Linked DNA regions of Candidatus Thiodictyon syntrophicum. The protein of the gene in region 2 binds, or shares a complex with, the protein of the main gene of each other region. Links are inferred from orthologs where the notes say so. Each region holds a gene or a part of one and is shown on either strand. Other genes may lie near its edges.

The links.
Region 1: the proteins of dinB (region 2) and dnaN are in contact, whole or in part, in a solved structure (PDB 1OK7), measured with the Escherichia coli proteins. The link is inferred for Candidatus Thiodictyon syntrophicum from one-to-one orthologs.

The regions. Positions count from the first base shown.
Region 1 is NZ_CP020370.1:530-7,060, reverse strand. What follows is about bases 3,481-6,453. They hold dnaN (DNA polymerase III subunit beta), read right to left. Parts: upstream 5,531-6,453; coding sequence 4,430-5,530; downstream 3,481-4,429. Other genes in these bases: dnaA (chromosomal replication initiator protein DnaA), read right to left, coding at 5,726-6,453; recF (DNA replication/repair protein RecF), read right to left, coding at 3,481-4,415. Also shown: THSYN_RS00025 (lysophospholipid acyltransferase family protein), read left to right, coding at 1-692; gyrB (DNA topoisomerase (ATP-hydrolyzing) subunit B), read right to left, coding at 738-3,149; more of recF, read right to left, coding at 3,330-3,480; more of dnaA, read right to left, coding at 6,454-6,531. UniProt on the Escherichia coli protein: Confers DNA tethering and processivity to DNA polymerases and other proteins. Acts as a clamp, forming a ring around DNA (a reaction catalyzed by the clamp-loading complex) which diffuses in an ATP-independent manner freely and bidirectionally along dsDNA.
Region 2 is NZ_CP020370.1:1,069,910-1,076,358, reverse strand. The notes cover bases 3,559-6,449. They hold dinB (DNA polymerase IV), read right to left. Parts: upstream 5,680-6,449; coding sequence 4,438-5,679; downstream 3,559-4,437. Other genes in these bases: THSYN_RS04710 (ATP-binding protein), read left to right, coding at 5,808-6,449; THSYN_RS04720 (IS1 family transposase), read left to right, coding at 3,559-3,758. Outside these bases: THSYN_RS04735 (class I SAM-dependent DNA methyltransferase), read left to right, coding at 1-1,588; THSYN_RS04730 (abortive infection family protein), read left to right, coding at 1,585-2,322; THSYN_RS04725 (hypothetical protein), read left to right, coding at 2,322-2,663; more of THSYN_RS04720, read left to right, coding at 2,748-3,558. UniProt on the Escherichia coli protein: Poorly processive, error-prone DNA polymerase involved in translesion repair and untargeted mutagenesis. Copies undamaged DNA at stalled replication forks, which arise in vivo from mismatched or misaligned primer ends.

The DNA.
Region 1 (6,531 bases), 1.1 Mb from region 2 along the record:
TCGGCGGGGCCATTGCAATCGTTGGGCGGTGGGTGCCGTTCCGACTCCTCAGCCGGGTTGCACGGATTTGGGCGCGGGCAAACCTGATTGCACTGAAATCCCTGTGCCGGCTGGATTATCGGATCGAGGGGCTGGAACACTTACCCACCTCGACGTGCATCGTCATGAGTAAGCATCAATCGGCATGGGAAACCATTGCTCTACGGGCGCTGCTGCCGGTTGAGCACACCTGGGTTCTGAAGCGGGAATTACTCGACATACCAATCCTCGGATCGGCGCTGCGCCGGTTTCGAGTTATTGCAATCGATCGTTCCGCCGGTCGCGCGGCCCTCAAACAACTGGTTACGGAAGGCCAGCACTTGCTTGGCACTGGACATTGGGTGGTCATTTTCCCGGAAGGAACGCGGGTCCCGCCCGGTGAACGGGCTTCCTACAACGTCGGCGGCGCCCTCCTCGCACAGCGCAGCGGCTACCCGATCTTGCCGATAGCCCATAACGCCGGGGTATTCTGGGGTAGGCGCAGCCTGATTAAACGGGCGGGAACTATCCAACTGGTCATAGGCGAGAGTATCAACAGCACCGGTAAGAGCGCCCAACAACTGAGCCGAGAAACGGAAAGCTGGATTGAAGGAGTCGTTGCCCGCCTACCAACACGCGCCGATTTACAGCGCAGTCCTGCGCAGTCCGACTAGCCAGATGCGCGCACTTCAGTCACTGAGCGGGATGAACAGTGCCCGCTAGACATCGAGATGCTCCACATCAAGTGCGTGGCGTTCGATAAATTCCCGTCGCGGCTCGACATTGTCACCCATTAGTGTGGTAAAAATCTGATCCGCCGCGACCGCGTCTTCTACCGTCACCTTGAGTAACCGGCGTCCCTCCGGGTTCATGGTCGTGTCCCACAACTGCTCCGGATTCATCTCACCCAGCCCCTTGTAGCGCTGCATACTATATCCGCGCTGTGCCTCTGCCAGCAGCCAGCGGATTCCATCACCAAGATCGATAATATCCTTCCTGCGTTCGCCACGTGCCATCTGGGCACCGGGCTGCAATAGGCCCTCAACCTTCTCCCCAAATTCAGCGATTCGCTGATAATCCGCGGTGAGAAAGAAGTCGAGTGGGATTTGTTTTGTTTCTGGAATCCCATGTATCAAGCGAGTTAACTTTAGGAAGCTCCCCTTTTGGGATTCCCCTTGTTCATAGGTCAGAATAAAGCGAAGCGACGAATGGGCCAAATGGGGTTCATTGAGACGTTGCGCAAGTCCGCGGCACCAGGTTGCCATGCTCTCGGAATCCTGGAGATTCAATGAGTCCAATCGCGGACTGCGGACCAATTCATGCAGAAGGCTTGGATCATAGCGAGACGAGAGGCGACGCGATATCCCCTCGAAGATCTGATACTCCCGAGCCAGTGATTCCAAAGCAGTCGCTGCCAGCGCAGGTGCATCGGCGGCAACATACAGGGCTGCCTCATCGAGGGCCGCCTGGAGCATAGCCGCGTTGAGCTCAGCATCGTCCAGTAGGTAGTCTTCCTGCTTGCCTTTCTTGAGCTTATAGAGCGGCGGCTGGGCGATAAAGATATGCCCACGATCGACCAGTTCCGGCATCTGGCGGTAAAAAAAAGTCAGTAAGAGCGTGCGGATGTGCGCCCCATCGACGTCGGCATCGGTCATAATGATGATGCGATGGTAGCGTAAGTTCTCCGGATTATACTCATCGCGTCCAATGCCGCAGCCAAGCGCGGTGATCAAGGTCCCGACTTCCGCTGAAGAAAGCATCTTATCGAACCGCGCCTTCTCGACGTTGAGTATCTTCCCCTTCAATGGCAGGATAGCCTGAAAACTGCGGTCACGCCCTTGCTTCGCCGATCCACCTGCTGAATCCCCCTCTACGAGGTAAAGTTCAGATTTTGAAGGGTCCTTTTCTTGGCAATCGGCAAGTTTTCCCGGTAGGCCGGCGATATCCAAGACACCCTTGCGGCGCGTCATTTCCCGAGCTTTCCTTGCGGCCTCTCGTGCGCGCGCCGCGTCAAGCATCTTTGCAGCGATAATCTTGGCCTGGGCCGGCTGCTCCTCCAGAAAGGCGTTGAAGTGGTCTACCACCAGCGATTCGACGGAAGCCTTAACCTCCGAAGAGACGAGCTTTTCCTTCGTTTGCGACGAGAATTTCGGATCATGGAGTTTGACCGACAGGACGGCCGTCAGACCCTCCCTGGCATCATCGCCGATTGCCTTAATCTTTTGTGTCTTCTCCAGTCCTTCCCGCTCGATATAACCGTTGAGCGTTCTCGTTAACCCGGCGCGAAAGCCAGCCAGATGGGTTCCGCCATCGCGCTGAGGGATATTGTTGGTGAAGCAGAATATCGTTTCCTGGAATCCCTCATTCCATTGGAGAGCCAATTCCAATGCGATACCCGCGCGTTCAGCGGAGAAATAGATGACACTCGGGTGGATCGGGGTCTTATTCCGGTTCAAGTAATCAACAAATGCACGAATACCACCCTGGTAGTCGAAAATGTCCTGGCGGCCACTCACCTCTTCAGAAAGTACAATCCGCACGCCGGAGTTCAAGAACGAAAGCTCACGGAGGCGCTTGACGAGAATATCGTAGTGGAAATCGAGATTAGAGAAGATCTCGGGTGATGGATAGAATCGGACATAGGTGCCCGTCTCGGAGGCGTCGCCGATTTCACGAAGGGGATAAAGAGGTTCCCCCATCGCATATTCCTGGTCATAGCGCTTGCCGCCTCTTGCGATGCGCAGGATCAAGCGCTGCGAAAGCGCATTCACCACTGACACCCCGACTCCATGTAGGCCCCCAGAGACTTTATAGGAATTGTCGTCGAATTTACCGCCGGCATGCAGCACGGTCAGGATAACTTCCGCCGCGGAGCGGTTTTCCTCCGCGTGAATATCTACCGGAATGCCGCGGCCGTTATCGCTGACGCTAACAGACCCATCACGATGCAAGGTGACAGTTATCTCAGTGCAATAGCCCGCGAGTGCTTCGTCGATGGAATTATCGACCACCTCAAAAACCATGTGATGGAGTCCGGTCCCATCGTCGGTGTCGCCGATATACATACCTGGGCGCTTGCGAACTGCATCCAGGCCCCTCAGAACCTTAATATTTGTTGAATCGTATGTCATTGCAGTGTCTGGTCTCGCAAGATAGTTGGCCTGGGACAACCAAGCGGTCGAGCCTAACGGGACTCAGAAAGGTTGTTCGCACCGTCCTGGACGCCGGCCGATGCGCAATTATACCCGATCGCAAGAATCTGTTTTGCCACGTATCGGCACACGCTACACAGAGGTTGGCTGGACCGATCGTCATGATAGGTCAACGACCGTCCCCCGTTCCACGTGGAACAACCGAGTGTCGGACGGGAGACCTAGCACCTCAAGACCGTCCGTATCTCCCACGCGCGTGTAAATGCATTGTCCGCCGGTAGAACGAAAGAGGCTACAGAGGATTCCCCACGAGCGACTATCCAGATCTGCCCAAAGGTCGTCCAGCAACCAGACCGAACCATAGCCCAGTCTAGACATCTGAACTCGCTCAAACGCTAGCTGCAAGAGGCACACCACGATCTTTGTCTGTCCCCGGGACATCGGAAGTTCACCATCCCGGTTCCGCAGCGAAAAGTCTGCTCGATGCGGGCCGACCCGTGTATGACCCGATATCTGTTCCCCGCCGGAATCTGCAGCGACCGCATCAGCGAGATGCACCCCATCCGGCCACCCAGACCGAAAGGTCAAAGTTATCCCCTTAAGAAAGGGAAAACCTTCCGCGAGAACCAAGAAAGCCTCACGCAGATCGCTGAAAAGTCCTTTCCTCGCTTGATCGAGATCAACCCCCAAGCGAACAAACTCATGGTCCCACAGCGGGCGACCGCGAGCCCCAGAGCGCAGCCAGGCGTTTCGCTGCTCCAGCACCCGCTTGAACGCCCTCAGCACCTCAGATCCACGCTGTTCCACGTGGAACAAATTGAGATCGAGGAAGCACCGTCTAACCGCTGGCTCACCTTCAAAAAGCCGCCCGGAACCCTCCCCAATCAGCCGCACGACGAACCACCTGGCAAATTCAGCACCATCACCTACCATGACGCCCTTCACGTATCGCGCTCTCACAGTCCTCTTGCGGAGATACGCCAACTGCCAAACCGCGTCCTCACCCCCTTCCCGGATATCCCCCACCACCCTCGTCACTTCCTTGCCCAAGGACGTCAGGTCACCACTCCTTCTCCCTCTAAAACTTTTGCCCCGCGCCAACAAATACACCGCTTCCAACACCGATGTCTTCCCAGACCCGTTGGCCCCAACGAAAAGCGAGCAGGGACCCCTGATATCCACCTCAGTGTGCTCAATATTCCTGAGCCCGTCGATCCTCAGCAGTTCCACGCTCGCGCTAACCATCGTCCCATCTGCCCCTAAAGCCTCATCGGCATCACGACATAAGTCTCACCCACCGCACCCAGCCCCCGCCAGAGAGAACTGCTGCTTCCATCGTCGAAATGAACCTCCACTTGACCGGTGTCAACCGCCGCAAGGAGATCCGCCAAATAGGCGACGTTGAAGCCGATCACGGTCGACTCACCGCCATAATCCAACTCCATCTCCTCCACCGCCTCTTCCTGCTCAGGATTATGCGCCACAAGCCTCAACACCCCCGCTTCAAAGGAGACGCGCAAGCCGCGATATTTCTCATTTGAAAGAATCGCCGTCCGCGAGAGCGCCTTCTTCAGCAACTCCCGATCCGCGATCGCCACCTTCGACAGTCCGGCCGGAATCACCCTGCCGTACTCTGGATACCGACCATCAACGAGCTTCGACGAGCACACCGTATCTCCCAGAACGAATCGTATCAACCGCTCCCCAATCTCAATCCGAACCGAATTTGACCCAAAGCTCAGCTGTCTCCTGAGCTCATTCACCGTCTTGAATGGGATGATCACGGCCCGACTCTCGGGCACGTCAAGCGCACAGGCATGGGCATAGGACGCGAGTCGGTGCCCGTCCGTCGCCACTGCGCGCAGGCCTGATTCATCGAGTTCAAGCAACAAGCCGTTCAGATAATACCGAACGTCCTGCTGCGCCATCGCAAACGCCGTCTTCTCGAAAATTCGCTTCAGAATCCCTTCTTCAATCTCCATCACCAGTTCAGGCGACACCGCCTCCATCAACGGAAAATCCTGCGCCGGCAGCGTTCCCAAGACGTATCTCCCGCGTCCCGCCGTCAATACACAGCGATCGCCGGCAATCTTCAGGCGCACTTCCGAACCTTCCGCGAGGGAACGGACAATATCCCCCAGTTTGCGCGCAGGCACGGTCCCCTCCCCCTCCTCAATCACATCCGCCAAGCAACGGGAGCGGATCTCGATCTCCATATCCGTTCCAACGATTATCAACCCACCGTCCTGTGCCCGTAACAGCAGGTTGCCCAAGATCGGCAGCGTTTGGCGTCGCTCGACCACCGCTACCACCCGACTCAACACCGGCAGGAGTTGCTCCCGCCCGATCTTCACATCCATACCGCTGCCCCTCTTAAAAAGTAGAAAATAAAATATAGTCTGTAGTTATAAGGCCTGTGGAAATGTGTGCTACACACTTTTCTCCATAGGTTTCATTGCACTGCAATCACGCCTGAGCACTCTGAGGCGCTGATCAACCTGTGGACAACTGCCCCGCAGAACCCGCTCCGGATACCATACCCAGGTTATCCACAGTTAGGACGACAGGCTTCTCAACAAATTCTTGAAATCCTCCTCAACCGCAGGATCACTATCCCGAAGCTCCCGGATTTTCCGCGTTGCATGGAGCACTGTAGTATGATCCCGCCCGCCGAAGGCACTGCCGATTTCAGGCAGGCTGTGTTTCGTCAGTTCCTTGGCCAAGGCCATCGCAATCTGCCGCGGCCTGGCGATTGAACGACTGCGTTTGGCCGACAGGAGGTCCGTGCTGCGAACCTTGAAATATTCACAAACCGTCTTCTGTATACTGGCGATCGTCACCCGTTTGTCTTGTGCCGCCAACATATCCCGTAGCGTCTCCTTGGCGAACTCCACCGTGATTGCCCGGCCGGTAAACTGGGAATTTGCCACGAGGCGCCGCAGCGCTCCTTCCAATTCTCTGATATTGGAACGGATGCGTCGGCCAACGAAAAAACCCACATCCTCCGGGAGCACAATGCCGAACTGGCTTGCTTTACTCTGAAGGATCGCGACGCTTGTTTCCAGGTCGGGAGGCTCGATCGAGACCGTCAGCCCCCACCCGAATCGCGACTTCAGACGTTCTTCGAGGCCGACAACCTCCCGAGGAAAGCGATCACTCGAGAGGACGATTTGTTGCCGGGACTCAAAGAGCGCATTAAAAGTATGAAAGAACTCCTCCTGCGAACGTTCCTTACCGGCGAAAAACTGCACGTCGTCGATCAGTAAGGCGTTCAGGGAACGGTAGGTCTTCTTGAACTCATCGATCCGGTTGTGCTGTAAGGCGCGAATCATCTCCGCCACGAACCGCTCCGAGTGCAGAT
Region 2 (6,449 bases):
CTCGAAGAACCCGATCCTGAAGCCGCTGAATACCATCGAGCAGCGGGACGCGGTGGTGAACCCGGACGGGACGGAACCGGAGTGGCCGGTGGCGGATGTCATCGTGGGGAATCCGCCGTTTCTGGGTGATAAGAAGATGCTCGGCGGTCTGGGAGAGGAGTACGTCACGCGCCTGCGGTCGCTTTACCAAGGGCGTGTTCCGGGCGGGGCTGATTTGGTCACCTACTGGTTCGAGAAGGCACGCGCAGAGCTTGAGGTCGGGCGTGCGCGCTATGCGGGTCTGGTCGCGACTAACAGCATCCGGGGAGGTGCTAACCGCAAGGTGCTGGGGCGGATTTGCGAGAGTGGGCGGATCTTCAACGCCTGGAGCGACGAGCCTTGGGTAAATGAGGGAGCGGCGGTAAGGGTTAGCCTGGTGTGCTTGATCGGCGCTCTTGAGCCCTCTCTGATAGAGACCGATGAGAGGCAGGGAGCGATGCTGAATGGTCAGCAGGTCATGATTATTCATGCCGATCTTACAGCCGGACACGATGAGAAAGAATCGACGATAATCCGGAGTAAGGCGATTCCAGAGAACCTCGGGGTCGCTTTTCTGGGTACTCAGAAAAACGGAAAGTTCGAGATTCATGGCGACGTTGCGCGGGCCTGGCTCAGACTTCCCAATCCTCACGACCGATCAAATAGCGATGTTTTGCAGCCTTGGGCAAATGGCATTAACATAACCAAAAGACCTTCCGATCTCTGGATTGTCGATTTTGGAACCGACCTTCCTTTGGATAACGCCTCTTTGTATGAAATGCCCTTCGCTTATCTCAAAGAAAATGTCGAGAATTTTCGCTCCTCGAATAGGCGCGAGGCCTACCGACAGAGGTGGTGGATACATGCAGAGTCTAGGCCGGGAATGCGTGCCGCGATTGCTCGGCTGAATCGCTTTATCGTGACTCCAACTTTAGCAAAGTACCGGGTTTTTAAGTGGTTGGATTGCTCCTTCTGCCCGGACAAGCAGTTGGTGGTCATTGCCCGGTCCGACGACACGACCTTCGGCATCCTGCACTCGCGGTTTCACGAGCTTTGGTCCTTAAGGATGGGCACGAGCCTTGAGGATCGCCCGCGCTACACCCCAACCACCACCTTCGAGACCTTCCCCTTCCCCCCCGGCCTCAACCCCGCCGACACCGCCGGCCCCACCGAGGCCCTTGACTCCGGCGTCATCCTCCCGCCCGAAGCCCCCGACCGCCGCGCCGCCGCCCTGGGCATCGCCGAGGCTGCCTACCGGCTCAACGCCCTGCGCGAGGCCTGGCTGAACCCGCCGGGCTGGGTGGACCGAGTGCCCGAAGTCGTCGACGGCTACCCGGACCGGATCATCCCCAAGCCCGAGCACGCGGCCGACCTGAAGAAGCGCACCCTCACCAACCTCTACAACGCCCGCCCGACCTGGCTGGACCACGCTCACCAGGCGCTTGATGCGGCCGTGGCGGCGGCCTACGGGTGGGGGGACTACGGGGCGGGGATGGCGGAGGAGGAGATTTTGCGGCGGTTGCTGGCGCTGAATTTGGAGCGGTCGCAGGAGCAGGAGACGCATCAATGAGCACGTTCGGACTCGATGATCGGATGAAACGGCTGTTGCGGGACATTCGCGGAGGTCGGAAAGAATTCCAAGCCGCGGGTAAGTCGACGGAAGATCTTCGCGAGTTTGATCTCGATGCGAAGTGTCTAATAGCAATGAAGAACAGGGGGTTGATACCGCATAATGATTTGCATCTAATGATGGGTAGTGATGGTCCCCACCTGAAATATCTATCAGCAATAATAAATTCCCTCACTTACGAAGGCGAGATGGCCGCCGATGAGCTCGACCTAGCTCCCGCCGCCGAAGCGTTGCACGGGGTCTTGAGCCAGGGCGGGCTGATCGCGTGTCGGCGCGACTTGGACCGTGCGATTTCCAGCGTGGCGAGCGATCCCGCCCAAGCGATTGCGAGCGCATGCGCCACGCTGGAGAGCGTATGCAAGGCGATTCTGGCCCAGGTCGGCCAAGCGATCCCCTCGAATCAGGCTATCCAGTCTCTCATCACAGAGACAACGAAAGCACTCAATCTTGCTCCGGAAGTCGCCGCCGAAGTGGAAATGAAGCGCATCCTCGGGGCGGTCAGCAACATCTCTGCCGCCGTCGGAACCCTGCGGACCAAGTATGGAGCGGCACACGGGCAAACCGACGACCGTACCCCGCTCAAACCCGTTCATGCGAGGTTCGCGATTAACGCCATGGCAGCGGTTGCACTGTTCCTGCTGGAGACCGCCTTAGACGGCGAGAGAAAGACCTGATGACCATCACCCTCCCCGACAAGCTCTCCCCCACCCGCTTTCCCAACATGAGCCTCCAGCTCGCCGCCATCCTCGGCTTCGTCCTGGAGCGCCAGTTCACCACCCCGGCCCTCGCCGAGCTGGTCGTCACCCCCGACGGCCACGTCCTCGCCCGCCCCAAGGGCGAGCCCGGCCCCCTGGCCCACATCGCAGCCGAAGCCGACTTGCGCGCGAACCTGCGCCGGCTGGGCATGGCCGCCGGGCTCGACGACGCGGAATGGTCGGAGTACGCGGGCCTGGTCAGCCAGCGGCTGGGAATAGATTTGCAGGGAGGGAGGGAGGGAGGCACTGGTTCAGTATAATTCCTGTTTACAAGACATTGAAATATATGTAATATATCTAGTTCGGCGCGGGTTTCCGTCACTTTTTGAATAAGTGAGAACTTCTTGAACGGACAATGGACATGCCCTCATTGCAATTCACAGAATTGTCGGCATCACAAGACGTATCAAACCGGTCATAACGGTACGCGTTTGCTGTGGCGATGTCAAAGTTGCAATAGGCTCTTTTCCGAGACCAAAGCCACCCTTATCGAGAGGCTCAGGAAACCGACCAGCTTCATCATTCAAGTGCTCAAAACGCGCACTGAGGGGATCGGCTTGAACGCCGCCTGCCGGGCCTTCGCGATTGCGAAGAATACGTTGCTCCTATGGGAGCGTCGCCTGGCCGATTGCAAGGATGTGCTGGTCATATATGCCCTGACGCACACCTTTATTGAGCAACTGATCGAAGGTGATGAGCTTTATACGAAAGTGAATAGGAATGTCCCCCCGGAGGATTGTGAAGGCTGGACGATCGTACTGATGGAAAGGGCAAGTCGATTTATCTGGGCGCTTCAGTGCGGGAAAAAGGATCGCAGTCTATTTTCATATGCAATACAAATACTTAGAGATGTCATTCTGCGTACTGGCGATGTCACTCTAGTCACCGACGGGGAACGTCGGTATGGCAATCTCCTGTTTGAAATTTGCCACGAAGTATTGCGAACCGGAAAACGCGGCCGCCCACCGAAAGTGCTTCGTCGCGGTGTGAAGGTGCGCCTTAAGAATAAAGGGAAAGGAACTGATAGAACGGGGCACTCGCGTCCCAAATACGAAACCCCTCATCCGGAGCATCCAGAAACCGATCAAGATGTGACGCCAGCCGATATTCATGCTAATCATTTGGAAGCATCGAACGCTTCATTTCGGCGAAAGAATTCTGCTTATCGCCGCCGAACGAATACGTACGCGAAGAGCATTTCTGGTTTGCAAAGAACATTGGATATGTTGTGGATTGTCCATAACTTTATTCGCAGCCACTTCACGACAAAACAGGTTCCTGCGGTGGCTCTGGGGATTCTCCAGCAGGGACTCTCGTGGGATGAGGTCCTTAGAGTTCGACAGCCCAGGTTATAAAAATACTACAAAAACATAAGGATAAGGAAGAACCAAACTGAACCAGTGCCTTTTAGGGCCGCTGGCGCTATAATTTTTCGTCTGCCGTGAACGCCTGCCTGGGTATTACCTATCGGCGCCTCACAACACTTCACCGTAGCCCACCATAACGCACAGCATCTCGCAGTAACTCACCGCAGCACCTGATTTTTCGCCAGACGAAAATATGTTGCGCCTGTTTGCCCTCGTCTGAACTGACCCACGCAAAAAAAAGGCGGCTCGCGCCGCCTTCTTCAGTTCCACGAAGTCCGCGGTTATCCGCCCATGCCACCCAGGGCATAGGGCACGAGGGGAACGAGGCAGATGGCGACAGCCATCCACATGGCGGTGTTGGTCTTGGAACGGAGGGTCGCGTCACTCATGTCAGTAACCTCAAATCAGATGGCTGGGCCGTGTCTGTGGTTCGTGTAGCAAGCTGGACCAGGGGTTGCGGGGGTCGATCCGTGAGGATCAGCACTCCGACTCCTTGTCGCCTGCCTACGGTTTGAACTATAGGTTGCGCCGGAGTAGAGCTGAAATCGTTATTTCCTACCATAACGATCGGATATTGACGAGGCCGAACCGGACGCGGGTCGGACACCGCGACTCCGGCCAGTTCATGCCTCCGCCCTGGCCCCCACACGGTCGGCTTTGGTCAAGGCTATTGCGGACCCTCCGGTGTCTGATGCAGACATCGGGTCGGGTCCATCTGGTCCGTTGCGGACATCCCACGGCGCAAGGCACCGGCGCCGAAGCGCGCGTGGATACGCTCGACCGCGACCGTGAGACGCCGCTCCCGGTCGCTGTCCGCGGGGCGCTCGGCCGCGCTGTCGAACAGGTCCGGCTGGACCGGCTCCGGGGTCCCCAGATCGGCGATCCCCAGCCCGATCAGGCGCACGGGCTTGCCCTCCCAGCGGCCAGCCTCGTACAGCGACCAGGCGGCGGTGAACAGGGTGCGGGCGTCGTCGCTGCGCCGCGGCAGCCGCCGCTGTCGGGTATGGGTCTCGAAGCCGCAGAAGCGGATCTTCAGCGTCACGGTGCGCCCCGCGATCCCCTCCTGCCGGGCCGCGGCGGCGACCTCGGCCGCCAGGTCGCGCAGGGTGTCGCGCAACACCTGGGGATCGGCGACGTCCACCCCGAAGGTGGTTTCCTTGGAGAGCGACTTGCGGGCGGCGCACTCCCCGACCCGATCGGAGGCGATGCCCCGCGCCTGCTGATAAAGGCTGGTGGCGGCGCGGGGCCCCAACTCGGCCTGCAACCGGGTGAGCGACAACCCGCGCAGGTCGGCGACGGTGCGCAGTCCGAGCCGCGTGAGCAGGGGCAGGGTCCGGCGGCCGACCCCGCGCAGGGCGCCGACCGGCTGCCCGCCCAGGAAGTCCAGCACCCGCTCCGGGGGCACCACGATCAACCCGTCCGGCTTGCCGAAGTCCGAGGCGATCTTGGCCACCAGCCGATTCGGGCCGATCCCGACCGAGGCGGTCAGGCCGACCGCGGCGCGGATCGCTTCCTTGATCCGCCGACCGATGGTCTCCGGCGGGCCGACCAGGTGCCCGAGCCCGCTCACGTCGAGAAAGGCCTCGTCGATGGAGATCGCCTCCACCACCGGGGCACAGGCGGCCATGACCGCGCGGATCTGGCGGGCGACCTCCAGGTAATGCGCCATGCGCGGACGCAGGTAGACCGCGTCCGGACAGCGCCGGTGGGCCTCGTTGATGGGCATGGCCGAGTGGATGCCGAAGCGCCGGGCCTCGTAGGAGCAGGTGGCCACCACCCCGCGCCCGCCGGGCTGGGCGCCGACCACGACCGGGCGTCCCCGCAGGGTCGGGTCGTCGCGCTGCTCGACCGCGGCGTAGAAGGCGTCCATGTCCAGGTGCATGACCCAGCGCGGGGTTGCGGTGCTCATGGTCCTGGCGCTCGATGTGGTGACGGCAAGCGGTATCCTACCGGAAGCTGCGGATCGGGTGGCTGGCGATAGCCAGCGGCTGGGTCTAGACTCGGAACCATCCTGCGCCCGCTTTCGCTACAGATACCATGAATCCGCCCCTCAAAAAACTCCCGATCGGCATCCAGACCTTCAGCGAGATCATCACCGAGGGTTACACCTATGTCGACAAGACGGCGCACGCCCTGGCCCTGGCGAACGGGGGCAAATACTACTTTCTGTCGCGCCCGCGCCGCTTCGGCAAGAGCCTGTTTCTGGATACGCTCAAGGAACTGTTCGAGGGCAGCGAGGCCCTGTTTCGGGGGCTCGACATCCACCCCCACTGGGACTGGTCGCGCCGCCATCCGGTGATCCGGCTCGATTTTGCCGGGGGGGTGGTGCAGAGCCCCGAGGGTCTGGATGAGACGATCCACGAGTTGCTGGGCTTCAATCAGCGTCGTCTGGGCATCCACTGCGAGTCCACCAGCATCGCCGGCCGCTTTGCCGAGTTGATCATCCGCGCCCATGAGGCCGGCGGCCGGCGCGTGGTGATCCTGGTCGACGAGTACGACAAGCCGATCCTCGACAGCATCGAGCATCCGGAGCGTATCGCGGTGTTGCGCGAGGGGCTGAAGAATCTTTACTCGACCATGAAGACACAGGATGCCCATATCCAGTTCGTCTTCATGACCGGGGTGACCAAATTCAGCAAGGTCAGCCTGTTTTCGGGGTTGAACCAGCTTGAAGACCTG